One region of the Priestia sp. BR_2 genome, then DNA from elsewhere that is predicted to be linked to it. Evidence: riboswitches for the same ligand, from Rfam matches in the RefSeq annotation. Region 1 holds a riboswitch; each other region holds the start of a gene.
The links. A riboswitch is a leader RNA that binds a small molecule or an ion and turns the genes downstream of it on or off. The one in region 1 is predicted to bind ZMP and ZTP.
Positions count from the first base shown of each region.

Region 2: another riboswitch for ZMP and ZTP. It lies ahead of purT (phosphoribosylglycinamide formyltransferase 2); the one in region 1 lies ahead of RB298_RS31125 (bifunctional 5,10-methylenetetrahydrofolate dehydrogenase/5,10-methenyltetrahydrofolate cyclohydrolase).
Region 3: another riboswitch for ZMP and ZTP. It lies ahead of rpiB (ribose 5-phosphate isomerase B); the one in region 1 lies ahead of RB298_RS31125 (bifunctional 5,10-methylenetetrahydrofolate dehydrogenase/5,10-methenyltetrahydrofolate cyclohydrolase).

Region 1 is NZ_JAVFHM010000350.1:6,158-16,953, forward strand. It holds gene RB298_RS31110 (sucrose-specific PTS transporter subunit IIBC) at 1-711, opposite strand, end outside; gene RB298_RS31115 (glycoside hydrolase family 32 protein) at 708-2,210, opposite strand; gene RB298_RS31120 (LacI family DNA-binding transcriptional regulator) at 2,392-3,384, opposite strand; gene RB298_RS31125 (bifunctional 5,10-methylenetetrahydrofolate dehydrogenase/5,10-methenyltetrahydrofolate cyclohydrolase) at 3,671-4,519, opposite strand; ZMP/ZTP riboswitch at 4,586-4,665, opposite strand; gene RB298_RS31130 (permease) at 4,820-5,830, shown strand; gene RB298_RS31135 (TIGR03943 family putative permease subunit) at 5,938-6,915, shown strand; gene RB298_RS31140 (CobW family GTP-binding protein) at 6,912-8,015, shown strand; gene RB298_RS31145 (YolD-like family protein) at 8,093-8,344, opposite strand; gene RB298_RS31150 (MarR family winged helix-turn-helix transcriptional regulator) at 8,656-9,057, shown strand; gene RB298_RS31155 (nitroreductase family protein) at 9,085-9,723, shown strand; gene RB298_RS31160 (putative quinol monooxygenase) at 9,734-10,030, shown strand; gene RB298_RS31165 (GTP-binding protein) at 10,134-10,796, opposite strand, start outside.
Region 2 is NZ_JAVFHM010000188.1:338,080-348,875, forward strand. It holds gene RB298_RS11895 (diguanylate cyclase domain-containing protein) at 1-1,729, shown strand, start outside; gene RB298_RS11900 (YdcF family protein) at 1,876-2,508, shown strand; gene RB298_RS11905 (hypothetical protein) at 2,536-2,991, opposite strand; gene RB298_RS11910 (ATP-binding protein) at 3,016-4,458, opposite strand; gene dapA (4-hydroxy-tetrahydrodipicolinate synthase) at 4,725-5,600, opposite strand; gene RB298_RS11920 (LysR family transcriptional regulator) at 5,712-6,587, shown strand; ZMP/ZTP riboswitch at 6,648-6,728, shown strand; gene purT (phosphoribosylglycinamide formyltransferase 2) at 6,811-7,971, shown strand; gene RB298_RS11930 (MATE family efflux transporter) at 8,290-9,648, shown strand; gene RB298_RS11935 (response regulator) at 9,845-10,796, shown strand, end outside.
Region 3 is NZ_JAVFHM010000139.1:5,132-15,927, forward strand. It holds gene atpB (F0F1 ATP synthase subunit A) at 106-867, opposite strand; gene RB298_RS05220 (ATP synthase subunit I) at 903-1,280, opposite strand; gene RB298_RS05225 (AtpZ/AtpI family protein) at 1,277-1,507, opposite strand; gene wecB (non-hydrolyzing UDP-N-acetylglucosamine 2-epimerase) at 1,683-2,840, opposite strand; gene upp (uracil phosphoribosyltransferase) at 2,909-3,538, opposite strand; gene RB298_RS05240 (serine hydroxymethyltransferase) at 3,874-5,124, opposite strand; gene RB298_RS05245 (TIGR01440 family protein) at 5,215-5,799, opposite strand; gene rpiB (ribose 5-phosphate isomerase B) at 5,879-6,343, opposite strand; ZMP/ZTP riboswitch at 6,458-6,539, opposite strand; gene RB298_RS05255 (low molecular weight protein arginine phosphatase) at 6,647-7,234, opposite strand; gene RB298_RS05260 (manganese efflux pump MntP) at 7,289-7,852, opposite strand; gene RB298_RS05265 (L-threonylcarbamoyladenylate synthase) at 7,922-9,100, opposite strand; gene spoIIR (stage II sporulation protein R) at 9,599-10,294, opposite strand; gene RB298_RS05275 (FtsW/RodA/SpoVE family cell cycle protein) at 10,518-10,796, opposite strand, start outside.

The DNA.
Region 1 (10,796 bases):
AATGAAGAATGCCGGCAGGACCGAGCCCTGATACCCGACAACCGGAATGAAATCAAAGATCATGAGTGCCTCAGCCGAGCCGTTCGCCACGCTGTACGCGTTGGGAAGAGCCGGGTTAACCAGCATCAATCCCAGGACGATACCCAGCACGGGGCTGCCTCCGAACACCCTGAACGCGGACCAAGCCACCAAGGCGGGCAAGAAAGCGAAAGCCGTATCCGTCAGTACCTGGGTGAAGAGCAGGAAATTAGCCGAGATATCATCCGGTGTCGCACCGAACCAGGCAAGCACGGTATCCTGGGTCAGCAGCCCCCGTAATCCCATGAACAAGCCAGTGGCGACCAATACCGGGATAATCGGCACAAACACGTCACCGAATGTACGAATCGCCCGCTGAAACGGATTCCCCGACTTTTTCGCCTGAGATTTCAGTTCTTCCTTGCTTGTGCTCTCCATTCCAAGGGATTCGACCGCTTCAAAAATCTGATTGACGGTTCCTGTTCCGAAAATGATCTGGTACTGCCCGGAGTTGAAAAAGGCTCCTTTGACCTTGTCGATCTGCTCGACCTTCTTCTGGTCAATCTTCTTCTGATCATGAACCATGATTCTCAGCCTGGTGGCACAATGGGCAAAGGAAGCGATGTTCTCCCTGCCGCCAATGGCTTCCACTACCTGCCTTGCGATTTCCCGATTATCCGCTGCCATGTTCATTCAGCCCCTTCTTTATCTTTTACGGCTTCGGTCAGATCCCATTTCTCGACCTTCAAGCCGGCACTGCCGTTCTGTACGAAAAATCGAATGTTACGGCTGTTCCACTTCGGAAAAATTCTGCTTGTAAACACCTCTTCGCCATCGTTGATGAACAGCTCGACCGAAGAAATGTCCACGAACAGATGAAATTTGATCGAATTTCTTTCGGTTGGCAGCATACAGGATCGTTCCGCTCCGTAATCACTGACAATCGTTGCACCCGAAGAAGAGCGATCCAGCGTAACCTTCCGTTGGCCGGATTCATATCGAATAACGGTTCGTTCCCCTTCGCCAGCCCGAAATTCAATGCCAACGACGTCCGCCTCGATGGCTTGGAACTCGCATATCATTTCGAATGCGGTTCCTTGAACCCCCTCGTAACTCTTCACTTCGCTGTGAAGCGTATCCACTGCCTGAGCGGCATGATCGCGGAGCGCTTGAAGCTCGGGAACCGGCTGTTGAATCAGCCTGCCTTCACGGAACGTAAGCATACGCGGAAGCGTCAAACAATGGGCCCAGCCATGCGAATCGGTGGGATACCCGATATCCGGCAAACCCATCCAGCCCACCATGATGCGCCGGTCTTTCTCATCCAGCATGGTCTGCGGCGCGTAGAAATCAAAACCTCTGTCCAGCTCGCAAAAGGGACCGTGGTCAAACTCCAGCGTATCCCTATTGAGCGGCTTGCCTGAAACATAGCCGGATTGGTAAATGTTTCGAAAATGGTCGTCCTCCGGAAGCAGCCCTTGCGGGGAAAACAGAAGCACGCCCTGGCCATCCAGTTCAAAATAGTCGGGGCATTCCCACATATAGCCGAAATGCTGAAGTCGGGTTTGTATCTCCCCCTTGAATTCCCAAACCAATAGATCCGAGGATTCATAAACGACAGCCGCACCTGTCTGATTAACCCTTTGGGCACCGATGACGAACCGGTACTTGTCTTTGTCTTGCCATACTTTCGGATCCCGGAAGTGTTCGGTATATCCGTCCGGCACATGGTCGATCAGCGGCTTATCGAGCTTCGTGATGGATCCGTCGCGGTCCATCACAGCCATGCATTGATAAGATTGCCTGTTCCATTCCTCATCCCGGGCATTCCCGGTATACATGAGGCATAGTTTGCCATCTTTCACGATACCGCTGCCCGAATAAGCGCCATAAGCATCATGCGGGTGACCGGGTTCAATAGCGATGCCTTGGTTCTGCCAAAACACCAGATCTTTCGAGGAAGTATGGTACCAGTATTTCAAGCCGTGAAACGTACCCAGAGGAAACCATTGGTAAAACAAGTGATACTCTCCGTTGTAATAAGAAAATCCATTGGGATCATTCATCAGGCCCATGATGGGCTGCACGTGAAATTTTTGCCTCCATTCGCTTAATCGCACTTTCTTCCTAATGGAGGAAAGCTCTTCGGGAGAAGCCTGATCCAGGCGTCGGTATTTCAGTTCTCTGTCCATATCTCTTCTCCTTATAAATGGGCTTGCTGAAAAATCAAACAGATCATGCTAACGCGTGCACGCTAATAAATTTAACTGTGGTGGAACCGGTTCCAATCAAAGGTAAAAATAATGAACTCAGTTCCAATACCAAGCAAACACTCGGATTGGAACCGGTTCCGTTATCTGAAGTATAAAATACCTAATTCAGATTGTCAACGCTTTCCCGATGAATCATCTCGCAATTCATGACCGTCAGGAAATCCACCGGCTCGTCGTTGACCAGCTTCATAATATGCTGTGCCGCGAGGTGGCCCGCTTGGAAATATCCATATTTCACCGTTGTTAACCCGGGATGAATCACCTCGGTTACGTCGTATCCGCCAAATCCGGTCACGGAAAGTTGGTCGGGAATAGAGATGCCTTTCATGTGCGCCGCTTTCATCACGCCTAGCGCAATGTTGTCCGTGGCGCAGACCACGGCCGTTGGCAGCGTTCGGTGAAGCTCAAACATGGAGCATGCCGTCTTCACACCATCCGACATCTTGAATCCACTCTCATAGAGAACCGCTTCCGCCTCTTCATACTCGCTTACCGCTTTGAGGAACCCTTCCTTCCGCTTGACTCCGACGGCTACGTCCTTTTCCGTCACCCCGATATAGGCAATTTGACGATGTCCCATCGACAGCACGTACCGGCCCATGTCATAACCTGCGGCATAATCGTTATAGATCATGCTGTGGACATGGTCGTGCTGTTGTCCGAGCAGAATGACCGGAATGCCGATCTCTTGAATCGCGGCAAGATGGGTTTCCGTCACCTGCGTGGCGAACAGAATAATGCCTGATATTTTTTGTCTGGCGAGATCATACAGCGCTTCGATCTCCCTGGATAAATCCTGGCTTGCGTTGATGATCAGTAGCTGATATCCGTGTTTTCTTAATTCTTCGTCCATGCCGGCGACAGTCTGCGATGCGGAGAAGGAGTCCAGACGCGGCATAATGGTGCCGATCATGCTCGTTTTTTTCGCTTTCAGGCTTTGCGCAAAAGAATTCGGGATATAGCCGGTTTCCTGAATAACCTGCTCAATCTTGCGGCGTGTCGCATGACTGACGGATCCTCCGTTCAAGAAACGGGAGACCGTGCTTTTGGCAACTCCGGCTTTGTGGGCAATATCGGCGATCGTGTTCTTCATGCCAAGATCTCCGGAGCCGTTAGCAGCGCTGCATCGAACGGATCTTTCTCTGGAGCTCCCTGTTGTCCCGCACAACAGGCCATGATTCGTATAAACATGAATCTCTCCCCTTCGTATTTCTCTTATTCCTAACTATACCATGACGTCCAGGGGTCCGTGAAATGCGGGCTCCAAGCCTAGCATTGCATGGTCCATATTTGCAGGCTCTGGCATAAAATGAAAGATTCGAAGGGGATGATTCATGGGTGCAGCCTTGCTTCACATGCAAGTAGTCAAGTGCATTCCCTTAAGCTTGGACGGTTCGCTCGGCCGATTCGACGGTATGCTTCAGCAATGTCGCTATCGTCACGGGGCCGACGCCCGCCGGTACCGGCGTGATTGCGGAAGCCGCCTTGGCGCAGGCTTCGTAATCGCAGTCCCCGATATTCCCTTTATTGTAACCGGCGTCCAACACGACGGCACCCGGCTTGATCCAGTCCCCTTGAATGAAATTAGGCTTGCCTACGGCCGCAACCACAATATCCGCTTGGGACACAATCTCCCCAAGGTTCTTCGTTCTCGAATGGCAGATCGTAACCGTGGCGTTGCGATTGAGCAGCATCATCGATACCGGCTTGCCCAGAATCGGACTGCGTCCGACCACCACCGCATGCTTCCCTTCGATCGGCAGGCTGTAATAGTCCATAATCGCGATAATCGCCGCCGGCGTACATGACGGGTAATCGGCGAAACCAAACGCATTTTGCGAGAACCCGAGCGTGGTTACTCCATCCACGTCTTTTTTCATGTCGATGGCATCAAAAGCCGCCCGCTCATCGATATGGTGCGGTACCGGGTGCTGAAGCAGAATACCGTGGACGTTCGGATCCTCGTTCAGTGCTTGAATCGCGGCGATCAGCTCCTCCGTCGTTGTCGATGTCTCCAGCACTACTTTTTTGGATATGATGCCAAGCCGCTCGCACGCATTTCCCTTCATCCGCACATAGGTCGCCGAAGCAGGATCATCGCCAACCAGAATCGTTGCCAGACAAGGGGTTACCCCGTGCTGTTTCAATTCCTGTACCTTCACCGCCAGCTTTGCCTTGATATCATCGGATACTTTTTTTCCATCCAAAATTACGGGTTCCTTACTCATGCTAATCCGCTCCTTCGCCATTGTATTAAAAAACATAAAGAGGCAAGGCGACTCGAACGTCTCCTTACCTCTTGCCCAGGCGTACGACATATGATCCCATGTGCTCCCTCTTGGTAACCCAAGCTACGCCAGTAACACATGGATAACTTTTTTTAATATATCACGACTTTGGACTTCGCGCCACCGGCTATGCGGCCGCCCTTTAATCGTAAAGTTTTTGATTTGTTGCCTGAAATCACGTATGTTGCCGATGGTACAAGCATAGAATGTCCTAAGAACAATTCGTTCCAGGAGGCCTTGATGAGATATCCGGCGATCTTCAAAATGCTGCCCTTTATACTGCCGCTTGTGTTCGTGATTCCGGTCTTGACGATATGGCTGCAGAAGGACTTAAACCCCATACCCAGCCAAGACCTGCAGCAGGTTAAAACCGTCTTCACGGGCATCTTCCTTGAGGCACTTCCTTTCATTTTGCTTGGAGTGCTGCTGTCGTCCCTTTTGCAGTTGTTCGTAAAAGAGCAATGGGTGCGGCGTCTCACGCCGAAGAATCCGATGGTTGGCGTCCTGTTCGCTTCCATGCTCGGCATCCTGTTTCCCATCTGCGAATGCGGGATGATCCCGGTCGTTCGCAGGTTGATGCTGAAGGGGATGCCCGCCTATATCGCCGTCACCTTTATCCTCAGCGGTCCTATTCTGAATCCCATTGTATTCGCATCAACGATCATGGCCTTCCGTTCGCATCCCGAAGTGACGATCGGACGAATGGGACTGGCTTTTGCAGTCGCGGTGACGACGGGTTTGCTCGTTTATGTTTTTTCAAGAAGCAGCCCCCTGAAGCGTTCCTTTCAAGAGTTCGCCGAACAGGGCTCCAGCAAGGGGGAACGTTTGTTGCATGAGCATCCCAAAACCTGGAGAAGCATGTTTGTCCACGCCGGAGACGAGCTGATCGAGATGTGCAAATATTTAGTCCTGGGCGCTTTCCTGACGGCCTGCATCCAATCCTTCATTCCGAGGGAGGAGCTGCTGGCTCTGGGGAACGGTCCTGCCGCCTCCTATCTGTTCATGATGGGCTTTGCCTTCATCCTCTCCCTTTGCTCAACTTCGGACGCCTTCGTGGCATCGGCATTCACGCACACCTTTACCGTCGGCCCGCTGGTTTCCTTCCTGGTTCTCGGCCCGATGCTGGATTTCAAAAGCCTGCTCATGCTGTCGGCTACCTTCAAGACCAAATTCGTGATCGGCTTAAGCCTGCTGGTGATTACGCTTGTCTTTATCGGCTCTGTAGCCGTCAACGCGCTATTCGGCGGTTAGGTGTAGTAAACAAACTGGAGTGGCAATACACGAAAACGGTTGGAATAACGGCACCTTCAGGCTGTTATGCCTTCGGATATCCACTTGAGATTGGAGGTGTTCGGGACGTGAAGCCCCGTCTGAGCCTGCGAAGCCACTATATACTGCGATCGCTGCTTATCGCAGCTCTGGCCGCCTATATCATGCATCTGAACGCATCAAATTCGCTGGACTATTACTTGGCTCCCCATATGCAGACCCTGCTTCTGCTCTGTCCGGTGCCGCTGTTGTTCATAGCTTTCGGCATGCTGTGGCACGCCATTGCGGGAGCTTCCGGCGAGGTGTGCGATTGCGAGCACCCCCTGCCCAGCGGACTGATCAAAAACATATCGGTTTACGGGTTATTCACGGTGCCGCTGCTGTTCGGCCTGCTCCTGCCGGACCAAGCCCTCGGCAGCGATATGGCGGCCAAAAAAGGCATGATCTACACCTATCCGAACCCCGATGTTCGCCGTAAAACCGAGGAGCGGAATGCTCCCGCCGTTTCGGGCATGGAGAAGCATGGAACGAATGATGACCTGGCGGCAGCGGAGGACATCGCACTGAACGAGCGTTTTGTTCCCAAAGACATCTACAGCGTGGAATTCGCGGAGCTGGCCAAGCGCTTATATACCTTACCCGTCATCCGAGTGGAGCCGGACATTTTCTCGGAGACCGTTGGGGCCATGGATATGTACAAACAGCATTTTCAAGGAAAGGCCATCACCGTCCAAGGATTTGTTTTCCGCGATGGACATATGAACGAAGACGCCTTCGCCGTCAGCCGCTTCCTCGTGATGTGCTGCACGGCAGACGCCGTCCCGTTCGGGGTCATGGTGCGCGCCGCGAATGCTTCGTCATTCGCGAATGACGCGTGGGTTCAGATCGATGGCACGATCCAGGTCACCACCTCGGACGGTAAGGAAACGCTGCAGATTCAAGCGGAACGGATTCAGCCGATCGAGCAGCCGTCATCCCCTTACATTTTCACGAATCCCGACTCTGTCGCAGAGTTTGATGAACTGTATTCGAATGATATCGAGACCAAGGAGGTAATCAATAAATGAACAAGATACCCGTCGTGCTGATTAGCGGATTTTTGGGGAGCGGCAAAACCACGCTGCTCCTCAGGCTGCTGGCGTATGCCGCCAATCGGCAATGGAGAACCGCCGTCCTGATGAATGAGATGGGCGAACAGGACGTGGATGGCGATATCCTATCCGGTGAAATGCCTGATCTTCCGATCGAGAAGCTGCTTGACGGCTGCATCTGCTGCACCAAACGAGACGAGCTGGGGCAAGCCCTGAAAAGCCTGTTAGATCGGAAGCCCGATCTCGTCTTCATCGAGACGACCGGAGTGGCGAATCCTGAACAGATTCTTGAGGATTTGCAGGATCCGACACTGGTGGATCGAATATCGATCCGTGGCAAAATCGCCTTGGCCGACTGCAGCAAATTCCTCGAGTATAACAGCTTCTTTGCATCCAGTCGCGAGCTGGTCCGTACCCTGCGGGGACAAATCAGCTTCGCGGACCGGATCATCCTGAACAAGGCGGGAGAATGCGAAGAGAAACAGATCCATAAAGTCATTACCTCCATTAGAAAAATCAATACGACGGCAAGCCTGTCCGTAACCGACTACAGCCGTTTGGATGAGCATGAAATGTTTGCGGCCCTTCAGCTAGAGCCAACGGAGAATCATAGCCATTCATCTCATGCTTCCAACCGGCAAGGGAGTCCTGCGGACCGCCTGCAAGGCAGCGCTTGGAGCGGCGAAGAAGATCGGAGCAAGCTGGGGCACCGCAACCATGAAGGAGCTTTCACTCATAATGAGCATCGCCATGGTCACGGAGAAGAGGCCGGGCATGGCAGCCATTCCTATACCGGCCTGGATACCTTGACTCTATCTGCACCGACCCCTTTCCCGCTTGAGATCAGCCTCATCGAAACCTTTCTCGCTGCACGCGGTTCCGGCCTGCTACGGGCCAAAGGATATATTCAGCTCTCCACGGGTCCCTCCCTGGTTCAGTGGGCAGGTTCACAGCTTGCCATCGAGCCCAGCACGCTGAAGCTGCAGCGCGGCTATCTTACGTTAATCGGCCATCGCCTGGATAAAACGCGCATTGTCCAGCAGTGGGAGGACTTGCTCAGCGGCGTGGTGCAGTGACATTTGAATGCATGCAGGGATATGAATAAAAGATAAGGAGATCCTCAGGGATCTCCTTTTTTTCGGTTCGTTTATGATTAGTCCCTAGGATAATTCACTTCCATAATATCCATAAAAGGAACCTTCGTAATGACGCCGTTCTGTTTCATATGCACCTTCCCTGTGCGGGAGTCCATTTGATCGATTTGTCCGCGGACCGCCTCTTCCCATCCCCAGACCGTCAGTACGATGACCGATTCCTCCTGGTAAGCTTCCGTTAGCTGATTTCCGAGCTCTTCCAGTACAAACTCATCCCTAGTGGGTCGCTTTGGAACTTTTGCTTTTGCCATAATCTTGTCCTCCTGATTTATGTTGTTCATGCGTCAGCATTACATTCTCAATGAAAACGAATCTTTCATCCATTCTATGAATTAGGAATCTACTACCTATTATACATCAAATGCGATTCAGAATTCTCGGGCTCTCCCAGGATTCAGAATATCTGAGGGAACTATGGACTCGATTCGCTTTTTTATACAAAAGACTTGATTTTCAGAAAATAATCCTATATGATTGACCCATCAACCATTGACCAGTCAATGAATTGAAGGAGGTCTTTATCATCTCTACATGCCATACACAAGACCTGCTGTACTTGCTAATGCATCTGAATAAGCACATTGCGACTCGGTTTGAACGATGTGCCGGTGTTAGTCCCAATCGGCTGGAACTCCTCTGCAAACTGACCGGCGGCGAAATTAGCCAGTCGGATCTCCAGAAGGCAGTGTCTATCGATCCAGCTGCGGTGACCCGTCATGTTCAACAGCTGGAAGCGGAAGGATTGCTTCTGCGGACGAGATGCGAGAATGACAACCGGATTACGTTGGTTCAGCTAACTGAAGTGGGCAAAAGTAAAGTCGCAGCGTTTAAGGCGGAGAAAGATCGATTTATGGAGGAACTGCAGGCAGACCTCACGGAATCAGAACGACTTGCGCTTGTTCATGCTTTACAGAAATTGAACAGCCAGATTCAACAGATGAAACACCCAAGCAAAACCGATTAACTTATAGAGACTAAAGGAGAGAATACCATGTCTGTAACGACCCTAAACAATGATTATAAAGAAATTATTACTTCCCGCCGCTCTGTGCGGGTATACGACCCATCGGTCAAAATCAGCCGTGAAGAGATGACTGAAATTTTGGAAGAAGCGACTTTGGCTCCGTCATCCGTTAATCTTCAGCCTTGGAGATTTCTTGTCGTTGATAGCCCGGAAGGAAAAGCGACGCTTGAAGAGCTTGCACCAGGGAACAAAACACAAGTTTCAACTTCTTCGGCAGTCATTGCGGTATTTGGAGATATGAACGCATTCGACAATGCAGATGAAATTATGGGCACTGCTGTGGAACGCGGTTATCTGCCGCAAGAGATAAAAGATCAGATGATGGCGAACTATACCGATCTATTCGGACGTATTCCGGCACAGGCTTTCCGCGAAATGATCCTTATAGATAGCGGCTTGGTTTCCATGCAGCTTATGCTTGCTGCCCGTGCCCGTGGATATGACACGAACCCCATCGGCGGATATGACAAATCCCGAATTGCAGAAGCATTTGGTATGGAGAAGGAACGTTATGTGCCGGTCATGCTCATCTCGGTAGGTAAAGCTGCCAAAGAAGCGCGTTTGACGACTCGTCTTCCTATTGATCGTATTGCAGAGTGGAAGTGAGGTCACAGCGATGATTATTATTCATGCAGAAATGAAAGTAAACGGCGAACGTGAGGCTGAATTTCTGGAATCCGTAAAAGAACTTATTGAAGCATCCCGTGCGGAACAAGGAAATGAATCTTATAAGCTGCTCAAAGATACGGAGCAGGATAACACGTATCTCATGGTTGAACAGTGGAAAGACCAGGAAGCTGTGGGGCTCCACAATGCGAGCAGCCATTTTCAGGCGTTTGTGGCTAAAGCTCCAAAATACCTGACAGCTCCGCTAAACGTGCAGGCCTATGCAGGCCAACTGATCAACAAATAATGAAGCAAACTAAAATCCGTATTAAAAAGCCAACTCGTTTAGACGAGTTGGCTTTTTTAATTCTATTACCGCATTCCATATCGGATCGAACAGATAAGCAGCCTTACAGCGATAGCTCTTCGATGGCCATCCATGGCAGCGGATTGTGAAACGTTGACCAGTCCAGCTGCATTTCCCGGTCGGTCAACAAACACTCGTCCAGCTCCCGCTCGATTTGTTCCTGTTCCATCCCAATCCCGATCATCACGAGCTCGGTCATCCGATCTCCCCAAACGTTATCCCATTTCCTCCGAACATCCGGCTCACTTCGTAACAGCTCCTGCTGCTCCTGCTCGGTTAAAGCCGCGACCCAGTATCCTGCAGGCCCGAACTGAATCGAAGGCCCAGCCTGGCTTACACTTGCCGCAACATCCTCGCGCACGGCCAGCCAAGCGATCCCTTTCGCACGTACGACTTCTTCCGGCCAATCACCCATGAATGCCGCCAGCCGCTCCGGATGAAACGGTCTTCTTCTCCGATAGACAAAAGAGCTGATGCCGTATTCATCCGTTTCCGGCACGTGCTCCTCCTTCTGAAGCTCCTGGATCCAGCCGGGGGACTGACTGGCTTTTTCAAAATCGAATAAACCGGTATTCAGAATTTCCGCAGGTGCCACTTGTCCCTTCACGGTGCGGATGATTTTGGCGCTTGGCTGAAGTTTTCGCAGTATGCCCTCTACCTTGGCCAATTCGTCCTCGCTTACCAGATCGCATTTGTTCAACAGCAG
Region 2 (10,796 bases), on a different contig from region 1:
TGAGTACCTTCATAATATGGGGGTCGGCGCGACAACCACGATCTCCCTTATCCATGACAACCAGTTATGGGGATTAATCACCTGCCATCACTACAGCCGAAAATACGTATCTCACCGCACCCGAAACTTGTGCAATTTTCTGGGATCCTTTTTCTCCAACGAACTGTATCAACGCCAGCAGCTCGATGATTACCAAACCGAGCTCAGGCTTCGAATTTTATCCGCCCGTTTTACCGAAATTTTCATCGGCAACACTGATGTCTATCAGGTGCTTGAGCAGCTTGAGACCGAAGAGCAGGGCCTGCTGGATTTAATGAGCGCTACCGGTGCCGCCGTCTATTACCAGGACAATTTGATGTTGTATGGCACGACGCCCACTTCGAAGCAAGTCATGGAGCTGGCCGGCTGGTTATCCGCCCAAGCAGAGGATTATACGTACCACAGCTCGAAACTCAGCGCAGAGTATGAGCCTGCCAAAGCATTCAAGGGTGCGGCCTCCGGCGTATTGTATCTCGCCCTGTCGCCAGGTCAACAAAACTATGTCATGTGGTTCAGGCCGGAGGTTGTTGAAATCGTGGATTGGGCTGGCGATCCGGCCAAAGCCGTTATACAAGAAGAGGATAAAATGCGTTTATCCCCTCGAAAATCGTTCGAAAAATGGAGGCAGGTGGTGGAGGGCACTTCATACTCATGGAAGGCTCAGGAATTAAGCGTTCTCCCCCAATTGAAATCGATTGTCCGCAAGCAAACCGATTTTCAATTAAGACAAGCCAAAGAACAGGCCATTCAAAATGCACGCATATTCAGGGAGAACGAGGAGCGGTATTTGCAGCTTATGGGCCACTCCCCCGTAGCCTTCTTGTCACTGACAACGGCGGGAACCATCGTGTATTGCAATTCGCGGGCCGAGACGCTGTTTGGCGCAACGAGGCCGGAGGAACTGCTCCAGCTTGAAATATACACCTTGGCTAGCGATGGTTCCCGCATGGGTCTAAGAGAGCAAATCAAACGGATGGATCAGAATCAGGCCCAGCTCGTTTCCGGCAGCGGCTGGTTTGATACGCTGGATGGAAAGAGGATGGAGCTTGAATATATGCTGGCAGCCATTCATCAGGGACGCAAATCGTCCATTATGGTCATTTTGAGAGAAGGTACCCCGGATGGAGGCCCCGATCGCGTATACTCCGATGTATTGAACCAGCTTCAGAGCTACGTGACAACAGATCCATTGACCGAACTGCCCAATCCGGCTACTTTCGAAAAAGAATTGGCGACGGATTGGGAGGAAAGCGTTCAGAACCAGGTTTCTCTGGCCTTGCTGATGGTCGATATCGATGATTTCCGGGTGTATAACACGCTTCATGGTCTATATGGCGGCGATTTATGTTTGCAATGGATTGCCGACGCACTGAAAATCATAGGCGAATACTATGGAGCGGCCATTTCGCGTTACGGCGGCGGAACCTTTATATTGAAGATCAAAGATACCGATCCCGACCGAACCTATGAAGTGGCTGAGAAGATACGTCAAGGCGTCCTGGCGCTCAGCATCCCCAAGGACCGAACGGAGGAAGACGGATTTATGACGGTAAGCGTAGGAGCGGCTTGCCTAACGCCCACCTCCATGCTGAGTCTTTCCCATTTGACTGACGAAACGGAAAAAGCCATGCATATTGCCAAGAGCAAGGGGAAGAACAGAGTCACGCTATATGGATATGAAACGGATTGATGTCCGTTGGAACCAAGAGGAAGTTGGATAATCAAAAGCCTGCAGCTCGATTATGGAGCTGCAGGCTTCTTTGCTGTATTATATCCCTGTACATATGATGCTAAAATGAAGACTGGAGTTGAACGAGTGGAAGTTGGAGGTGTTGCATGACCCGATTGATGCAGCCGCGGAAAGCAGGAAGCAGAAGAAAGCGCGTCTTGTTGAGAGTTTTGCTGGGACTGATAGCCATCATGCTGGTTTATTCGATTAATGTGGGATACACGATTTGGAAATATGCAGGGCGAACGGTGAATATTCCCTCCGATGCAGCGATCGTTCTGGGTGCAGCAGTATGGGAGGGGAGACCTTCGCCTGTGTTTCAGGGGCGCATCGATCATGCGTTATGGCTGTATGATCAACAATACGTAGACAAGCTCATTTTTACAGGGGGACGCGGGTCCGAAGAGGAAGTAGCCGAATCGGAAGCGGCCAAACAATATGCCATCGAACACGGCGTTCCGGAGAGGGATATCCTGGTAGAGACGAGTTCGACGATCACCGAGCAAAACCTGTATTATGCCAACAAGATAGGCGATGCGGCAGGGCTGTCCTCATATATTATCGTGAGCGATCCGCTGCACATGAAGCGGGCGATGGCGATGGCTGAAGATATGGGTCTCGAAGCCAATCCTTCTCCCGCGTCACGGAGCGTTTACCAAAGCGTAAGAAGCAAGCTCCCCTTTTTATGCAGAGAGGTCTTTTATTATATCGGTTATCATCTGGCGAAACCCCTTCGATAAAAGATCCGATAATGCGCAGTTTGCGTGTTAGTCCAGACTTCCGAGATCGTTGGCAAGCATCTGATGGCTTTCCTTATCCGTTACCCTGTCGAGATAACTTGCCGCTTTTTGCTTGGATGCCAATGCAAGCTCCTTGTTCCTCAGAACCAGATAGGCTCTGGCTTCCGCTTCGTATCCGTAACCGATGTAGAAGGGTTCGAGGTTAGCCGATGACCCGATCGTGATGCAGCGCTTGGCATAATGCAGTGCTTGATCGCCCTGACCCGTTACCGCGTATACTCGGGAGAGCTGCCAATACCCGATAGACAGGTTGCGCTCTGTATGATCCGCCACCCGGCTCCAATGCCAAAAGGAAGCATGACACATGTGAATCATGTTCTCTTCGTCTTCCGTCGTCCGCTGCTTCTTCTCCAAGATATCCCAGACCTGATTGAAGCAGTTTATTGCAAATGGTTTATGTAAGTTTGAATCTTGAATGTCCATGCCTATGTCCTCCGATTGTACGCATTATAATGCAGGTAAATGGATCGTAAAGGTTGTCCCATGATCAGGAGTGCTCTCCACGTTCATCGTACCGCCGTGATTATGAATAATATTCTTGGTAATCATGAGACCGAGTCCCGTGCCGGTGTCTTTCGTTGTAAAAAAGGGCTGTCCCAGTGATTGGATCTGATCCTGCGTCATCCCAACTCCTTCATCCTGCACGATAATCTGTACCTCGGGACCGCTGTGCACAATGTCCAAGGTGATGCTTCCCCCGTGATTCATCGCTTCCATCGCGTTTTTCAGCAGATTGATGAACACTTGCTTGAGCTGGTTGACTTCGCCCTGTACATAGATCGGAACCAGTGGATAATGGGGAATGATCTCTATATTCTTGAGAGCGGCTTGCACCTTCATCAGCGTAATGATCTGATCCAGTATGGCCGACACGTCGATGGGTCCGCTCACGTGGGCGCCCTGCGGTTTGGAGAGCACCAAGAGTTCATTGACGATGAGCTCGATGCGTTTGAGCTCCGATTCGATGATTTCAAAATAAAGCTCGTTGCTGCGTTCCGCGGATCGCAATAACTTCACGAATCCATTAATCGATGTCAATGGATTTCGAATTTCATGAGCGATGCCGGCGGCCAATTGGCCGGCGGTCGTCAGCTTCTCGGATTGCATCACGCGGTCCTCTTCCATTCGCTGCTCCGTGATGTCCTTGAAGATGCCGACGGCCGCTTTCTCGCCTTCATATTGTATGATTAACGTGAATCCCGTGACCATCTTCTCCTGCCCGTCCAGACAGCGTATCAGATAATCGACGCTTCCGATTTCTCCGCTCTCGGCATACGTTGCCCTGCGTTTCATCAATGCTTGATGATACGATGCGTCGACGATCACGTCGGTTGAAATGCCCAGCACGTCATGTGAGTGCGTCGCATTGACGAGTCGGAGCGCGGCAGAATTAACATAGTGCACAATGCCTTTTTTAGTTATGAGTACGGAGAGAGGGAGCTCTTCCAGCAGCTGCAGAAACGAATTTTCCTTCTCGTTCAGCTTCTGTTCCTTCTGCTCCAGCTGTTTCATGAGCTGCCTCAGCAGCGATCGATCCTCGAATTGTACCAAGTATCCCTTGGGCCCCCGCTCCGGATCGTGATCAACGCTGCAGCGTGCACTAAGGTATAACTCGCGATCAGACGGATGACGGTAAGCATGTTCAACCGGGGGGACGGATGGCTGATGACCCTGGGCAGCCCTAGCGTTCTGAATCACTCGATTCAATAACTCGCGCAGGCTGTTTTCTTCTTGCGGCGCCCCGGCAGTTAACTCCTGCGGCGAGTAACCCAACAGATCACATAGTGCCGAATTGACCTTAAGAATCGTTCCATCTAGCGATACCAAAGCCATACCGATTACAGATTGTTCGAAGGCAAAATCATGATTAGGGGTGGAATAGGGCAGCACTGCAAGTCTCCTTTCAAATTTCTGGGAGGAATTGAATGTACCCATATTATAAGTGGGGCGATTTCATTCATCAATCCTTTAAAGCGATAGATTTAAGCAGGATTTCTTTTTTTGCGTAAAATGTCAGTATCATCCATCCCATCATCTGCTGATTGAAAGCATGTGCGCCCTATCGCATCCGAATCATCCATTCAAGAAAGGCAAGGCAGCGTATGCGCCCCGCCACTCTTGAGGAGAAATCTATTACGTCCACGATTTAAAGTTTCTCAGTTTTTGAGTGCTTGATCCAAGGATAGCTTGAGCTCATCCGTAATGGTGCCCATCGGCAGGCGCAGGGTGTCGGATGAGATAAGGCCTTGCTTGGCAAGCAGCCATTTTAGCGGAGCGGGATTGGATTCTGCGAACAACTGATGAATAACGGGAAGCAGCACTTCAAACTCCTTTTCGGAACGAGAATAATCCCCTTGGGCAGCTAATTGATACACACGAATAAAAGCCTCGGTATTCACATTGGCCGACGCCAAAATGCCCCCGGATGCACCATGACGCAGCATCTCATGAAAGCGGACATCGTCCCCGCATAGAACAGGCTTCGTATCGTATGGAGACAAGCTTCTCATAAGCTCCGTACTCGCAGTGCTGTCCTTCATTCCGATGACACCGGGGATCTCCATGATTCTTCGAATGGCATCAACCGGTAAGGAAATTCCAGTGCGCGAAGGAACTTCGTACAAAATAACCGGTATCCCCACCTCCGCGACTTTGCAGAAATGTTGTATAATGCCCTCAATCGAAGGGCGGCTGTAATACGGCGTGACCACCAATACCGCGTCTGCCCCGATATGTCCTGCCCATTCCGTCCGCTTCATGCTGGAGAACGTATCGTTGGTACCCGTACCAATAATGACCGGCAATTGCCGCACGTCCAGACCTTTTCGCGTTTCCTTCACCACCTGAACGACCTCTTCCCAAGTTACCGTCGGCGCCTCTCCGGTCGTACCGTTGATGATCAATCCTTGAATGTCATGGGATAACAAATTCTCCAAATAACGATGATAAGACGGAACATCCAATGCGTATTCATGTGAAAAGGGAGTGACCACCGGAACATAAATACCTCTCAAATCTAGCGGACTCAACATGATCTTTCCTCCATTTCATGAATTGTGGCTTTACTTTACCATGGGAATCGGGATCGGGGTTATCTATAATATTAGATAGTTATTATCAATATTATTGATGAGGAGAGAGCGATGGAACTGAGCTATCTGCAAACCTTCAGGGAGGTTGCTGTTCGAAAGAGCTTTACTAAAGCCGCTGACGAATTGGGTTATGCACAATCCAGCGTTACCACCCAGATCCAGAAGCTGGAGAAGGAGTACGGCGTCAAGCTGTTTGAACGGTATGGCAGAGGCCTGAGACTGACGAAGTCAGGGGAGGAGCTGTTCAAGTATGCTGTCCAAATGCTGGATCTGTTCCAGCAGTCTAAGGAAAAGCTGACGAAACAAGGCGGGGGCATCTTATCGATTGGAGCGATCGATTCGCTTGCCGCATATTTTCTTCCATCCGTCCTTCATCGGCTAAGACAGGAGCATGAAGATCTTGCCATCCGCTTGCAAACGGATCGTGAAGATAGCATCGTCAGTAAGGTAAGAGAGGGCGAGTACGATCTCGGGCTTATTCTGGAGAACAAACCGGAAGACACTTCATTGAATTGGATCTCGATCCGGGAAGAGCCCCTCCATCTGATTGCCCATCCGGATCATCCGCTTCGCAGGTTGCCCGTCATCGAACTGGAGCATCTGGCTGATTACGAATGGATTATGACCGAGGATACTTGCAATTACCGAATCATGTTGGAAAAAGTGCTGCGCGCCAGCGGAGCTCCCGTCCGTATTGGTTTGGAATTGGGCAACCCCGAGGCAATCAAAAGATATATCATGTCCGGCACCGGCATCTCCCTATTGCCGAGAATGGTAGCAGAGGAGGAAATCAAGAGGGGAGAGCTGGCGGTTCTTCCCTTTCAACACCCTGACATTCGACTGGACATCCAGATTGTCGTTCATCCTAAGAAGTGGCTGTCACACTCGCTTCAGGATATGATCGAAATGTTGAAGTCTAAATCCTAAGGACGCAGGCTGATATTGCATTTAACGAAAAGATTCAGTATCATTTATGTAACAATGTATAGGTTTATGTGTGACTGGCGTAGCATGGGGAACCATGAGGGAGCACATGAATGACAACGGCCGTACGCCTGGGCAGAGGTAAGGGAGTTTATTTCCCTTACCTCTTTATTATTTTCTTGGGCTTCTATCGTCTCTGAAACTATGAAAAGGGGATAAAACAACGATGTTCAAAACGAAAAAAATATTGCTGCTGGGATCCGGAGAACTAGGGAAAGAAGTCGTAATTGAAGCACAACGATTGGGTGTCCAAACCGTAGCCGTCGATCGTTATGCCGATGCTCCTGCCATGCACGTTGCCGATCACAGCCATGTGATCGATATGCTGGACGGAGAGAAGCTGCGCGCTATTATTGAGTTGGAAAAGCCGGACCTGATCGTTCCGGAGATTGAAGCGCTGGCTACTGCGGAGCTGGTGAAGCTGGAGGATGAGGGGTTTCGGGTGATTCCTACCGCCAGAGCCGCAAAGCTTACGATGGACCGTGAGGGGATCCGCCGGTTGGCATCAGAGGAGTTGGGACTGCCGACTGCGGACTATCGATTTGCCGATACCTATGAGGAATTCAAGCAGTCTGTCCTGGACATGGGTTTTCCGTGCGTGATCAAACCGTTGATGAGCTCCTCCGGCAAAGGTCAAAGCGTGTGCCGTTCGGAAGGGGATATCGAGTCCTGCTGGAACATCGCCATGGAAGGCGGCCGCGTTCAGAACGGAAGGGTGATCATTGAGGAATTCATTTCATTCCAGTCGGAAATCACGCTTCTGACCGTCCGCTCCGTCAATGGAACAAGCTTCTGTGCGCCGATCGGGCATATTCAGGAAAGCGGAGATTATATCGAATCGTGGCAGCCGCACGACATGTCTGAAGCGCAAATCGAGGAAGCTAAATATATTGCGCGGAAGATTACCGACGAGCTTGGCGGATACGGCTTGTTCGGCGTTGAATTATTTTTGGCCGAGGATAAGGTGTACTTCAGCGAGGTATCCCCGCGTCCGCATGATACTGGGCTGGTTACGCTGGTCACGCAAAATCTATCCGAATTTGCGCTTCATGTCCGTGCCATTCTCGGGTTTCCGATACCAGAGATCGAATTGATCACGCCGGGAGCCAGCCGCCCCCTGAAAGCCGGCCGAGAGCTGGAAGACTATACGATTACAGGCGCCGATCAAGCGCTGGCCGTTCCGAATACGCAGCTTCGCATGTTCGGCAAACCGGTAACCAAGGTCGGAAGACGAGTAGCAGTCGCGCTGTCAACCGCCGGCGATGTCGAAGAAGCGCGGTCACGTGCGAAGCTGGCCTTGGATAAGCTTGCCGTCGAAGAGGCATAAACATCGGAATTCCATAGGGATATCACATGTCATCATGTTGAAAAGGCCAACCGAAATGACCGGTTGGCCTTTTCAGTTATAGAGAAATCAGGGATCCAAATCGGGTACAGACTCTTCTAATGACGAGTACTTGCTTTTAGTTTTGATTTCGGGAATAAATAGGGAGAAATTTATGTTCTTTCATGATAAGATACACAAGAATACAAACGACCCTCACCCATTATAATGTTTCCATTCGATGCGATAAGCGCTGTTTGAAGCATAATATTTCAAATAAATCTCTAGAGGAACGTTTATTGACGGCATAGGAGAATCTACATGAGAGACATGACGCAAGGAAGTCCGATCAAGCTGATTATCATGTTTACCATCCCGCTTTTGATCGGTAATATTTTTCAACAATTTTACAACATGGCGGACACCCTTATCGTGGGACGTACCATTGGCGTGAACGCACTTGCAGCCGTTGGCTCGACAGGCAGCATTTTGTTTTTTGTCATCGGCTTTGCACAAGGCTTGACGGCTGGCTTGTCTATCATAACGGCACAGCGTTTTGGAGCTAAGGATATCGCAGGCGTCCGCAAAAGCGTGGGAACGAGTATATGGATCAGTCTGGTGTTCACGGTATTCCTCACCATCGTGAGCGTTATATTTACGAGACCCGTCCTCGTCATGATGAACACCCCTGCCGAAATTTTGGATGATGCGTATTCGTATCTGATCGTCATTAACTGGGGCGTCGGCGCGGCCGTTCTGTTTAATTTGCTGGCTAACCTGCTCCGCGCTCTCGGCGACAGCCGGACGCCGCTTCTCTTCCTGGTCGTTGCAAGCATTCTGAACATCGTGCTCGACCTCTTATTCATTCTCGTATTTAAGATGGGAGTCGCCGGAGCCGGACTTGCCACGGTTGTATCGCAGCTGTTCTCCTGCCTGCTCTGTCTGATCTACATTCATAAGAAGGTCCCGCTCCTTCAATTCAAGAATGCCGACTGGTCCATCGATTGGAAATTTATTCGCCAGCATATGTGGGTAGGTTTTCCGATGGGCTTCCAAGCCTCCATTATCGCCATCGGAGCCATTATTCTGCAGATCACGCTAAACGGTCTCGGGGCATCAGCCGTTGCGGCTTATACCGCTGCACAGAAGATTGATATGCTCGCCACGCAGCCGATGAGTTCCTTCGGGATTACGATGGCGACTTTTGCCGCTCAGAACTTCGGAGCGAATCGCATAGACCGGATCAAACTGGGGGTTAAGCAGTGTATTTGGCTCTCGGGATCATTCAGCATCGCCGTGGGCCTGCTGGTTATATTCGCGGGTCCTGCCGCCGTCAGCCTTTTTGTGGGTCAAGGCCAAGAGGAATTGCTGTCGCTCAGCAGGCTGTATTTCTTATCGAACGGCAGCACCTATCTGCTTCTTTCGCTGCTCTTCATCTACCGCTTCACGCTTCAGGGGCTTGGTCAGAGCTTAATTCCCACTGTGGCGGGCATCATGGAGCTGATCATGCGGGTACTGGCTGCTATCTTCCTGACCGCGCAGATCGGCTTCCTCGGTGCAAGCCTGGCAAATCCGCTGGCTTGGCTGGGCGCCGTCATCCCGCTCGGCATCGCTTACTATCTGAGCATCAAGAGGTTGAGCACGCCGGTAAAACCCGTCTCAGTACCCGTTCAGGCGTAAGGAATGCTGCACAATCGATTTCGGAACGAATCATGACTCCAGGAACAGGGAAGCGCTGTTTCGCTGGAGTCGAGCATTCGTTCTTTTTTTTGTTGCAAAAAACATAATGTGGAAGATTCCCAATTTTGGCGCGGCGAGGTAAGATCACTATAGATTCAGTTTGCAACCGAACAGGACAGAAACGGGAGGGGTCGCATTGTATAAAGTGCTGTTAGTGGATGATGAAGCCGATGTGAGAGAAGGCCTCGTTCAGGAAATCCAATGGGAAGCCTGCGGATTCGAGATCAAGGGGACGGCGGAGAACGGAAGAGAGGCCGTGGAGGCTGCGGAGCGGTTGGAGCCGGATGTCGTTATTACCGATATCAGTATGCCCTTTCAGGATGGGCTGCAGCTGGCCTCATGGCTAAGGGAGCATCAGCCGCTGTGCAAAATCGTGATTTTGACCGGCTATGACGAATTTGATTACGCACGCCAAGCGATTACGCTCAGCGTGGATGAGTATTTGCTCAAGCCGTTCTCTGCCGAAAGCTTCATGGAGTTATTAGGCAAGATCAAGGACAAAATCGATATGGAGGTGGCGGAGCGAGAGGACATGCGCCAATTGAAGGAGCATTACCGGACAAGCCTGCCTTTGCTTCGGGAATCATTCCTGGCTTCGCTGTTAACCCGAAAACTGCCCCGGTCCATCATTGAGGAGAAAACTCGGAATTACGGCCTTCCGCTGAACGGCGCCTGTTATCTCGCCGCGGTGTTGGCTTTATATCCGGCAGCTGAGCATAAGGAGAGTGCTCCATCAAGCTCCCTGCGACATTCCGGCGATATGGACTTGATGCTGCACGCCATGCTGAACATTGCGAAAGAGCTGATGGATCCCCTTTCTTTTGGAAGCGCATTCATATATCAGGATAGCATCGTGTTCTTGATTACGAATGACGGCTGCGAGGACGAGTCATGGTTTGGCGACCTGCAGGTGGCACTGGACCGTTTGCTCAAAAGCATTCTTCACTATCTGAAGCTGCCGGTTACGATCGGCGTGGGTTCCAGGGTCCGGACACTGTCCGATCTTAAGCACTCCTACCAGGATGCGCTGCTGGCGCTGGACTACCGGCTGATTCTCGGCGCCGAGAAAGTCATCTTCATCGATGACG
Region 3 (10,796 bases), on a different contig from region 1:
GTTAAATATCCTCCTTAAAATTGTTTCAAAATTGAAATTTGGTGAAACTATAGAAAATATCTCTTTCGAAAAACACCGCTGTTACGGCGGATTCGTCCGAGTTGATCAATGCTCTTCGTGAATCGTAGTTTGCGAGATGTATACCATTGTCAAAATCGTAAAGATAAACGCCTGCAATGCACCGATGAAGATACTGAAACCTTGCCATGCGGCCATGAACGGAATGCCCCAGAAGCCGGTTTTCAGAATCACCGTGATCAGTACCTCGCCGGCAAAAATGTTGGCGTAAAGCCGGATTGCCAGAGCGATAGGTTTTGCCAGGTTCTCAATGATATTGAGCGGCAGGAAGATCGGGAACGGTTCGATGTAATGCTTCAGGTAATGCTTGCGATTCAGCTTCAGGCCCAGGTAGTTCATGAGCACGAATACAACGATCGCAAGACCGGCCGTAACGGAAATGTCCGCTGTTGGCGACTTCCACCACAATACGTGAGCATAGTGGCCATGTTCAAGTCCGAGTGTAGCCAGGATTGGCTGACCAAAGACCGTGAAGTTCTCCGGTAAGTCGGTGATAATTGAGAACGGCAAGCCCAGCAAGTTGGCTACAAAGATGAACAGGATCAGAGTAAGCCCCAACGATATGTAAGCTTTCCCTTTCTTCAGATCCATCGCACTCGCTACGACGCCTTGCACAAATTCCACTACCCATTCCATGAAGTTTTGCAGTTTGGAAGGGTTTTCGACAGATAGATTACGTACCGCCAGCCGGCATAATACGAACACCACCACACAGGTGACGAGAAGCATTATGACCGCCGAAAGGTCAATATTCAATCCGCCAAGTTTGATAATCGGTGAATCATGCATATAATTGTTTTCACCCCTTTCCAAGTTAGCGCTGATCAATGATTGTTTCTCAAACTGAACACAATGCTGACAGGAATGGTCAACAATTGGGGTATGAACAGACCGGCGATTGCACCGCCGAGGGATACCTGTTCGAGTTTTACGGCGAAGATCACAATCAGGAGCCCGATGCACAATCTCGTAATGAAGCCGAAGTTGTACTTTTTCGGTTCCGGATCGACAGCCAATTGCGCCAGCTGCTGCACTTTCATGGAGAGGAAGCGTACATTAAACAAGCCCGCCGCCATGCCCATGATCAACCCCATAATTATCGGGCGGAATTCCGGATAGAGAGCCCATCCGAGAAACAAGGCAGACAATAAGAGTAACGATACTCTAAATACAGCGTTCACAATGGAAGTCAAATCATTCACGCCTGCGCCCCCAAAAACTTTTTAATGAGAAGAGCGATATTCAAAATCCCTACAAAGAGCCCCGAAAGCGTACCAATGGCAAGCCACACTCTGGGCCCGTCCAACTGATTCATGAGCCATCGCCCGGTAAAAAAACCGATGAGAATGTAAGCGGCAAGCAAACCGCCCGCCCCGCTAATGTATAGCGCTATCAACCAAGGGTTATCTTGACTTTTCGGATTTTTCATATGAACCTCTAATCCCAACTCATTTTACTGAATATAACAAGAGTTTGTCAATGAATCGATTTGATGGATTTCCCGTGTAAAATCGGCGTTTTGAGCAGTCTGAATTGCGCAAAACGCCGCGGTAACCGTACAGTTCAACTGTATGCTGTCCCCTTGCCAATCAGAATACGGTAAACTATGCCTTTGTGAACATTCTGTGAAATTCCTCAGGACGCTCTTTTCGAATGCCAAAATGGTGCAAAATCGCATTGACAATTCGCTGGGAAGCTTGTCCATCCCCGTAAGGATTAGCGGCTTTGCTCATCTTGTCATAGAGCTCCTGATCGGTCAGCAGAGCCTTAATGCGTTCGTACACATTCTCTTCCTGGGTGCCTACCAGCTCCAGGGTGCCGGCTTCAATGCCCTCCGGACGTTCCGTCGTGTCCCGAAGCACCAGCGTCGGCACGCCGAAGGACGGAGCTTCCTCTTGCATGCCGCCCGAATCCGTAATGATGAAATGCGTACGGGTGTAAATATTGTTCATATCCACGACATCCAGCGGTTCAATCAGCTTGATGCGCGGGTGGTTCCCCAAAATGCGGTGAGCCGGCTCTTTGACGGCAGGGCTCGGATGCACAGGGTAGACGATGGCGATATCCTCGAACTCGTCGGCAATGTGCTTCACCGCTTCAAAAATCTGACGGTGCGGCTCCCCTTGGGATTCGCGGCGGTGCGCCGTCATCAGGATTAGGCGCTTGCCCTGTGCCCAATCCAGAACCGGATGGGTATATCCTTCCCGAACCGTATACTGGAACACGTCCGTAGCGGTGTTGCCCGTCACGTAAATGCGGGATTCCGGCTTGTTCTCCTTGCGGAGATTCTCGGCAGACCAGTCCGTCGGCGCAAAGTGCAGATCGGCCAGCACGCCGGTCAGCTGACGGTTCATTTCTTCAGGATAAGGATTCAGCTTGTTCCATGTGCGAAGACCCGCCTCTACATGGCCGACCTGAATCTGCTGCAGGAAGGCTGCATAGCTGGCCAGGAACGTTGTCAGCGTGTCGCCGTGCACCAGCACGATATCCGGCTTGGCCTCGCGCAGGACAGGCTCAAGCCCCTCCAGAACGCGTACGGTGATCTCATTCAGCGTTTGACGGTCTTTCATCACGTCCAAGTCGTAGTCCGGAACAATCTTGAACACGTCAAGCACCTGATCCAGCATTTGCCGATGCTGCGCAGTTACACAAACCACCGATTCGATATGCTCCGGATGGCGCTGAAGTTCCAGAATTAGCGGCGCCATCTTGATCGCTTCGGGGCGGACCCCAAATATCGTCATCACTTTCACTTTTGACATGTTTGAAATTACCCCTCTTTGCATGCTTGTTTTTTCAATTCAAGTCGTACGAATGACTGGCTCGGCTCTTATTTCGTGCCGTACAGCCGATCTCCTGCATCACCCAGGCCCGGTACGATGTAGCCGTGGTCGTTGAGCCCTTCATCCAGAGCAGCAACGTAAATATCCACGTCCGGATGGACGTCATGCACGGCCTTTACGCCTTCCGGCGCAGCCACGAGATTCATCATCTTGATCTGGGTGCAGCCGCGCTTCTTCAGCACGTCGATCGCAGCGATGGCCGATCCGCCCGTCGCCAGCATCGGATCGATGACGATCAATTCCCGCTCCGTCACGTCGGTTGGAAGCTTCGTATAATATTCCACGGGCTGAAGCGTTTCCGGGTCGCGGAACAATCCGACATGCCCTACCTTAGCAGCGGGAAGCAGCTTGACCACGCCGTCCAGCATGCCAAGACCCGCACGCAGGATGGGCACGAGGCCGAGCATCCGGCCGGAAATGACTTTCCCTTGGGTTTCGGCTACCGGCGTCTGAACAGATATCGATTCAAGAGGAACCTCCCGCGTAATTTCATAAGCCATCAAAGTCGCGACTTCGTCTACCAATTCGCGAAAGTCTTTTGTGTTAGTCCGCATATCGCGTATAAATGTAAGTTTGTGTTGAATCAACGGGTGATCACAAATCACCAATTTTCCCATGTCTGGTCCCTCCGGTTTGAATGCAAATGTTATTTCAATATGGGCGTAAATACTTGTGAGCTCCATAAATCCTGTCTATTATATCATTCCCTCTAGTCAATTGACACCTGCACGAGTCATGTTTATTTCCGTGAGTTTTGACCTTATAACCGGATCTTCGTCAGCCCTGCACCTAGGTTTTCCATTTTCGCCTATATTGATCCTCACCGCCAAGCGACCCGACCGGGAGCATGCGAGCATAGCAATCTGGCCAGAATGTGACAGCTCCTAAAAGAGGACCCCACCTTCAGGTGGGGTCCTCTTATCATAGGCCTCTTATGCTGACGAAACTGTGATTAATATTTCATTTCGGCATAAAGAGGATATTGATCCGTAAGCTCAGCCACCAAACGGCCCGCTTTTTCCAGCGTTGCTTCGTCTTTAGGCTGCTTCAAGGTCATGGCAATAATCTTCGCGATTTTCACCATCGCCTGCTCATCCATGCCGCGGGAGGTTACCGCCGGCGTACCGATACGGATACCGCTCGTGACGAACGGGCTCGTCGGATCAAACGGGATGGCGTTCTTGTTGACGGTAATCCCGATGGAATCCAGCACCTTCTCTGCGTCTTTGCCGGTGATGTCCAGATTGCGGGTATCGACCAGCATCAGATGGTTATCGGTTCCGCCGGAAACGATGTTCAGGCCTTCCTCGATCAGGGTGTCAGCCAGCACTTTCGCGTTCTTCACGACGTTCTCTGCATACGTCTTGAAGGACGGATCCAATGCTTCGCCAAGCGCAACGGCCTTGGAAGCAATGACATGCATGAGCGGTCCGCCCTGGGAGCCTGGGAACACTGCTTTGTCGATCGCCTGTGCCCATGCCTTCTTGCACAGAATCATGCCGCCGCGAGGTCCGCGAAGGGTCTTGTGCGTCGTGGTGGTTACGAAATGGGCATGCGGAACCGGATTCGGGTGAAGACCCGCGGCAACAAGACCCGCAATATGAGCCATATCGACCATGAACAATGCGCCTACGTCGTTCGCGATGGCAGCAAGCTTCTCGAAATCAATAATGCGAGGATATGCACTTGCACCCGCCACGATCAGACGAGGACGGTGTTTGAAAGCCGCTTTGCGGACTTCGTCGTAATCGATAAGGAACGTGTCTTCCTGCACGCCGTATGCAACGAAATTGTACAGAAGGCCGGACGCGTTAACCGGGCTTCCGTGAGTCAAATGGCCGCCGTGGGCCAGGTTCATGCCGAGCACGGTATCTCCAGGCTTGAGCGCAGCCAAATACACCGCCATGTTCGCTTGGGCGCCGGAGTGCGGCTGAACGTTGGCATGCTCGGCACCGAACAATTCCTTCGCGCGGTCACGGGCGATATCCTCCACGATATCCACTCGCTCACAGCCGCCGTAATAACGCTTGCCAGGGTAGCCTTCCGCATATTTATTCGTCAGCACCGTCCCCATGGCTTCCATAACCGCTTCGCTGACGATGTTCTCGGAGGCAATCAGCTCAATGTTGCTGCGTTGACGCTTCAGTTCCAAATCCATCGCTTCCAATACAGCCGGGTCATTCTTCCGCAAATGTTCCATCATGTTCATATCCTCCCATAATCAATCGTTATTTTCTCTTGCCAAGTCAAGACTACAAGTTTACCTAATGACTAAAGCGGGCTCTCATTCGAATCAATCGCACAGCGTGGAATCATCCCGCTGCTCAAGCCGGTACACGGCGCGTTCTCCGCCGATCAGCTTCGGCCGGGTGTAAGCCGCCGTTACGCGCGCATCGCCGATATAACGCTCGCTCGGCCTGAACGGAACCGCCACTCTTCGCAAATGCATGCCGATCAGCGTCTCGCCGATATCGACACCCGCATGGGCCTCAATGGATTCCGCAAGGCAGGGCTCCTTCATACTCCGATACGCCGCCGAGGCCATGGAGCCTCCCGCCCCCGGAATCGGTACAGCCGCCACTTCCGTCAGGCGCAGCTCTTCAAGCAGCCCCCGCTCCATGACTAGCGCCCGGTTCAAATGCTCACAGCATTGATAGGCTACAGCGAAGCTGAATTCCGCTTGAACCTCGGCAATGCCCTGAAGAAGCTGCTGCGCCGTTTCAAGAGCGCCGCCCGTGCCGATCCGGCGTCCGACCACTTCACTGGTGCTGGCTCCGATGACCAGCACCTTGCCCGGTCCTAAGGCTGCCGCTTCGGCCAGCTCGCGGACGATCCGCGCCGTCTGTTCGCTCAAGGAAACCTTGGAGATATCCGTCATGTCACAGTCCTCCCGATGAATTTTTTCACAGAAGATGCTTCATTCCATACGCAATAACCGCAGCAGCTTACGCGTCGACCTATCGCGATTCGCTCTTCAGGTAACGCTCCTCGATGGCCTTGATCTTGTTCACGCGGCCGACATGGCGTTCGCCCTGGCTGAAATCCGTTGTCAGCCATGCGCTGACGATCTCGGCAGCAAGCCCGGGGCCGACGACGCGCTCGCCCAGCGCAATCACGTTGCTGTCATTATGCTCACGCGTGGCTTTGGCCGAAAATACATCATGCGTCAGCGCGCAGCGGATGCCCGGCACCTTGTTGGCTGCAATGCTCATGCCGATTCCCGTTCCGCAGATCAGAATGCCCCGATCCGCTTCACCCGAGACCACCTTCTCGCACACCGGAAGCGCGTAATCGGGATAATCCACGGAATCGGAACAGCCGCAGCCAAGATCCTCCACCTCGTGTCCAAGACCCCGAATGACCTCCACGATCTCCTCTTTCAGACGAATGCCGGCATGATCGGTACCCAATGCAATTTTCATCTATGAAAAACCCCCTCGAATGTTCGCTTTTGCGTTTTAGCTTGTTTCATTATAACCCAAACTCCACGCAAAAGACGAAAAAAGAGCAGTCGGCGCACGTATTGTGCTCCAAATGCTCTTTGCCCAGGCGACCGGCCGTATATTCCGATGCTCCATCGTGGTTTCATCCACTTCGTCGCCAGTTACATCGGATTCATGTTTTTCACCTTCATCTTAAAGCAATACCCTGCGAAAGGCAAGCGGCTTTTTTAGCCAGATTGAGCCCGGATCCAGATTCACTCTTCGCTTCCGTGGAACCCAATCCTATTTATGCTGATCCGCTTCCAGCTTGTCCAGCAGGCGGAAGAGCGCCGTCCGAATCTCCGCCGCCGTCGCCTCGTATTCCTCCCGCGAGCCGCCGAAAGGATCGGAGATATCGAAGCTCGGAATGCGCTGGCGCAGCTCGATCAGACGCTCCCGGTCGCGGTCGCTGACATCGCGGCCCAGCGATCTGGCCAGCTCAAGCGTCGCGTACAGGCTGTCCTGCTCCCGCAGATCATCCAGCACCCGCCGGTCATCCTCCACAAACTCCTTCAGCGTGTGCATCTTGTCGGCCGCATGCGGGAACTGCCGAATCGCATACTGCTTATGCGACTGGGTCAGCGTCAGAATCAGGTCTGCCCATTCCACCAGATTCGCGGTCAGCGGCTTAGATACCAAACGATCTTGAATATCCTGGTCCCGCAGTATCGATTCCGCATGACGGGATACCGGCATGCCGTCCACGGCCGAGACGCCGGCGGATTGCGTTTCCAGGGGAATGCCCCGCTGTTTGGCGAGCTTGCGCAGCATCCCTTCCGCCATCGGGCTGCGGCAGGTATTCCCCGTGCAGACAAACAATATATTTTTCACGGTCCCGTACCTCCCGTTGTAGGTTGTTTTGGGATTATTGTAACAAATATTGCATCAAAAGATAAACATCACGCCAAAGATGATCAAAATCAGTCCGCCCAGCATCTCGCCGTACTCCCCCAGCTTGTTGCTCGCCTGACGGCCGAGCAGCAGGCCAAGAATGGACAGCAAACCGCCCACGACACCGAAGGAGATCACGATCAGCAGCACATCATCCACGAACATCCCGAGCGAAACGCCTACCGAGAAGGAGTCGATGCTGACGCTGAGCGAAAACAGCAGCATGCCCAAGAACGCGGTAGGATGAATGCGCTGACCTTCCCCGCCCCGCCAAGAATTATACAGCATATGCCCGCCCAGCAGGAGGAGCAGCCCGCCGGCTGCAAGCCCTGTGACGTGACCCAGCAGCATACCTACATAGCGGCCGGCAAACAAGCCCGCCAGCGGCATTAGCATGTGAAACATTGCGATCATGAAGCTGATGCCCAGCATATGGCCTAAGCGCATGCCGCCTCTCATTCCGACTCCGATGCCAAGCGAAAATGCGTCTAGCCCGAGTGCAACCGCCATCAGCAGAATCGCCGCAAGCTGTCCCGATTGGACAGACGCCTCCAACATCCCCATTCCCCCAAGTCCCATGGTCTTGTACACCATATGCGGACAAGGGGGAAATCATGCTAAAACCGTTCAATCAGCATCGGCATTGACGTGGATGATGTGATGTCCCGCGGCCTTCAGCAGCCGGTTCATGACGGCTGCGCCAAGCCCCTGCTCCGGGCACGCTTCGGCCAGGATGAAAGTCGCGCCTTCTTCATCGAAGCGGCGCAGGCCGGCGTACAGCCGGCGGGCCGCTTCCTCCGGCGCGGCCAGGCTGCCGAGCGAGACGGCAACGTCCGCGCGGTAGCGACCGATGTGCTCGTCGAACGACAGCACGCCGGTCACCTCCCCGCGCCGGGCCGCCGCCTCGAGCTCGGCCGCGATGCGTGCCGACACCGCTTCGGCACGCGGGCCCTGCACCACGCACATCGCACCCTTCGGTGCGTAGTGCGTGTACTTCATGCCCGGCGAGCGCGGCGCCGGGCTCTCCGCCTCCCCGGCGGCGCGCTGCAGCGCCGGGTCCTGGCGCACGCTTGCCGCCACCGCGGCAAGCTGCTCGGCCGTGACGCCGCCCGGGCGGAGCACCGTGACGGCACCGTCTTCGCCGACCTGCACCACCGTCGACTCGACGCCCACCCCGGCCGGGCCGCCGTCGAGCACGCCGTCGATCGCCCCCGCCAGATCCTCCAGCACATGGCTGGCCAGCGTCGGGCTTGGCCGGCCGGAGCGATTCGCGCTCGGTGCGGCAAGCGGACAACCGGCGGCGCTGATCAGAGCCAGCGCCACGGGGTGATCCGGCATCCGCACGGCAACCGTATCGAGCCCGGCCGTCACGCGAGGCGATACGGCGCCCGGTTTCACGGGCAGCACCAGCGACAGCGGTCCGGGCCAGAACGACGCCATCAGCGCCCGCTCCGTCTCGTTCACCTGCTGGACCAAGCCGTCAAGCTGAGCCAGCTCCGAGATATGCACGATCAACGGATTGTCCGATGGCCGACCTTTGGCGGCGAAGATGCGCTCGACCGCCTCCGTATTGCCGGCGTCAGCACCAAGTCCGTACACCGTTTCCGTCGGAAAAGCCACCGTACCGCCCTGTGCAAGCACCTGGCCTGCTTCGTGCAGCGCCTGCTTCGCTTCCTTCTCGGACCCGAGGCTCTCCTTGGAGAGGGAGCTTAAGACGTGCCACACTTTGGTTGGCTTCGATGCAGCATTCCGGGAGCCTTGTTCCCGCTGCAGGTTGCGTTCCTTGTCATTTCCGTTCTGTTCCATACCTATCCCAAGCTTTCTGTATATGAAATATATAAACATCCAAACGCGTTTTGCCTATACTCCAAAAGAAAAAGCGCTTCTCGTTCTTCAGTCCCGTGCCGGTTCCCATGGAAACCGGTCGCGCCAAAGAGAAAGCACTCTTCTAGAGGTTGTTCAAAAAGTCCGCTTTTGATAAGAAAACCCCTCATCGAAGCCACTTCAAGGATGAGCGACCGCGATGCATAGGTAGGTTTTCTTGCGATATAGAATTTCATCAACTCCGTTGATAACTTATAAATCCTATATCTAACACGAAGCGAATCAAGAAGCAGCTCGGCATCGAATCTTGAATTCAGCCGGGCCTTCCGGTGCTCACGTACCCAAAACGTACGCTCCACTCCTCAGTCCCTAGCTTCATCCAACCTTCTCGGTGCTGAAAATCCACCTTTTTGAACACGTACTTCTTCATCCAAGTTTATCATACCCTGTCCGTATTGGAAATCAATACGCGGGATCATCCTAGAATAAGCTCGCCACCCAATTCCAGAGGCCCAGGAACATATCCCACAGGAAGAAGCGGACCTCCGGCTCGCTTTCGCTTGCCTTCTTCGGCGCTTCCTCCGGAGAAGCGTCGCCCGCATCGGCGGACACCGTTTGGATCCCCTTCTCGACAGGCTGAGCTGCCGCATCCCCGCTGCCGCCGTCGATGAAGCAAAGCGGCGGGAACAGGACGCACCACCAGTTTTGTCCTTGGCCTTCGCCTAGCGTAATCCGCAGCGCATCGTAATCGCCCGCCGGATACACCGTGCCCCCGTACAATTTGGTCGGGAACGGCACGACGCCAAGCTCTACATGATAATTGTAGGTAATGCCTCTTTTTCTCAGCTCTTCACCCACCAGCTGGCGGATTTCCGGAAGATGCTGCCGGGTTAATGCTTTGGCGTCTTCCAGGCTTTGCGGGTTCTCCAGCTGCAGGACCCACAGCTGCATTTGCTCAACGACCGCGTCACGAATCTCTCTTTTGACGAGCTGATCGGACGGGTTATCTGAATTCGCGAGAATGCGAAGCCGTATCGATTCTTGAGGGATCGGACCGCCGACAACGGAAGCATCGATCTGCTGCCCCTCCCAAGCCATGATGACCATAAACATGCAGGATAAGAGCACAACCATTTTTTTCACGATAATACGGAGGGTTTCACTATAATTTTTCATCTCGGACAACCGCCTCTCTATGAACGAAACTCTATGATGCTATCAGTATGTCCGACTGAAAAAGATATAAACATGGAATCTAGCAAATCGAAAAAAATTCATAGATTGGCGCGTCACGACTTTAACAAAAAAGATGCCGTTCCCATGGGAACGGCATCCTCTCATATAAATGACGATTCGGTTTTGGTTATTTTCCAGACCGCGGCGAAGTTCCACCCGACCATCAAGCCTGCTGCTTAGCGGCCGCTGGGCGATAAGCATGCGGATCCGGCATATCTTCCTCCACTTCCTGACCATGCAGCTTGACGCTCATGGCGACCCCGAGACTCGCCATGCTAATCACAAGGGACGTTCCCCCGTAACTGATGAAGGGCAGCGTAATCCCCGTCAGCGGCATCAAACCGATAAACATCCCGATATTCTCGAAGATCTGATATAAAAACATGGCCACGATTCCTATGATTAGAAACGGTCCCGCACGCTCCCGGGATTCCAGGGAGAT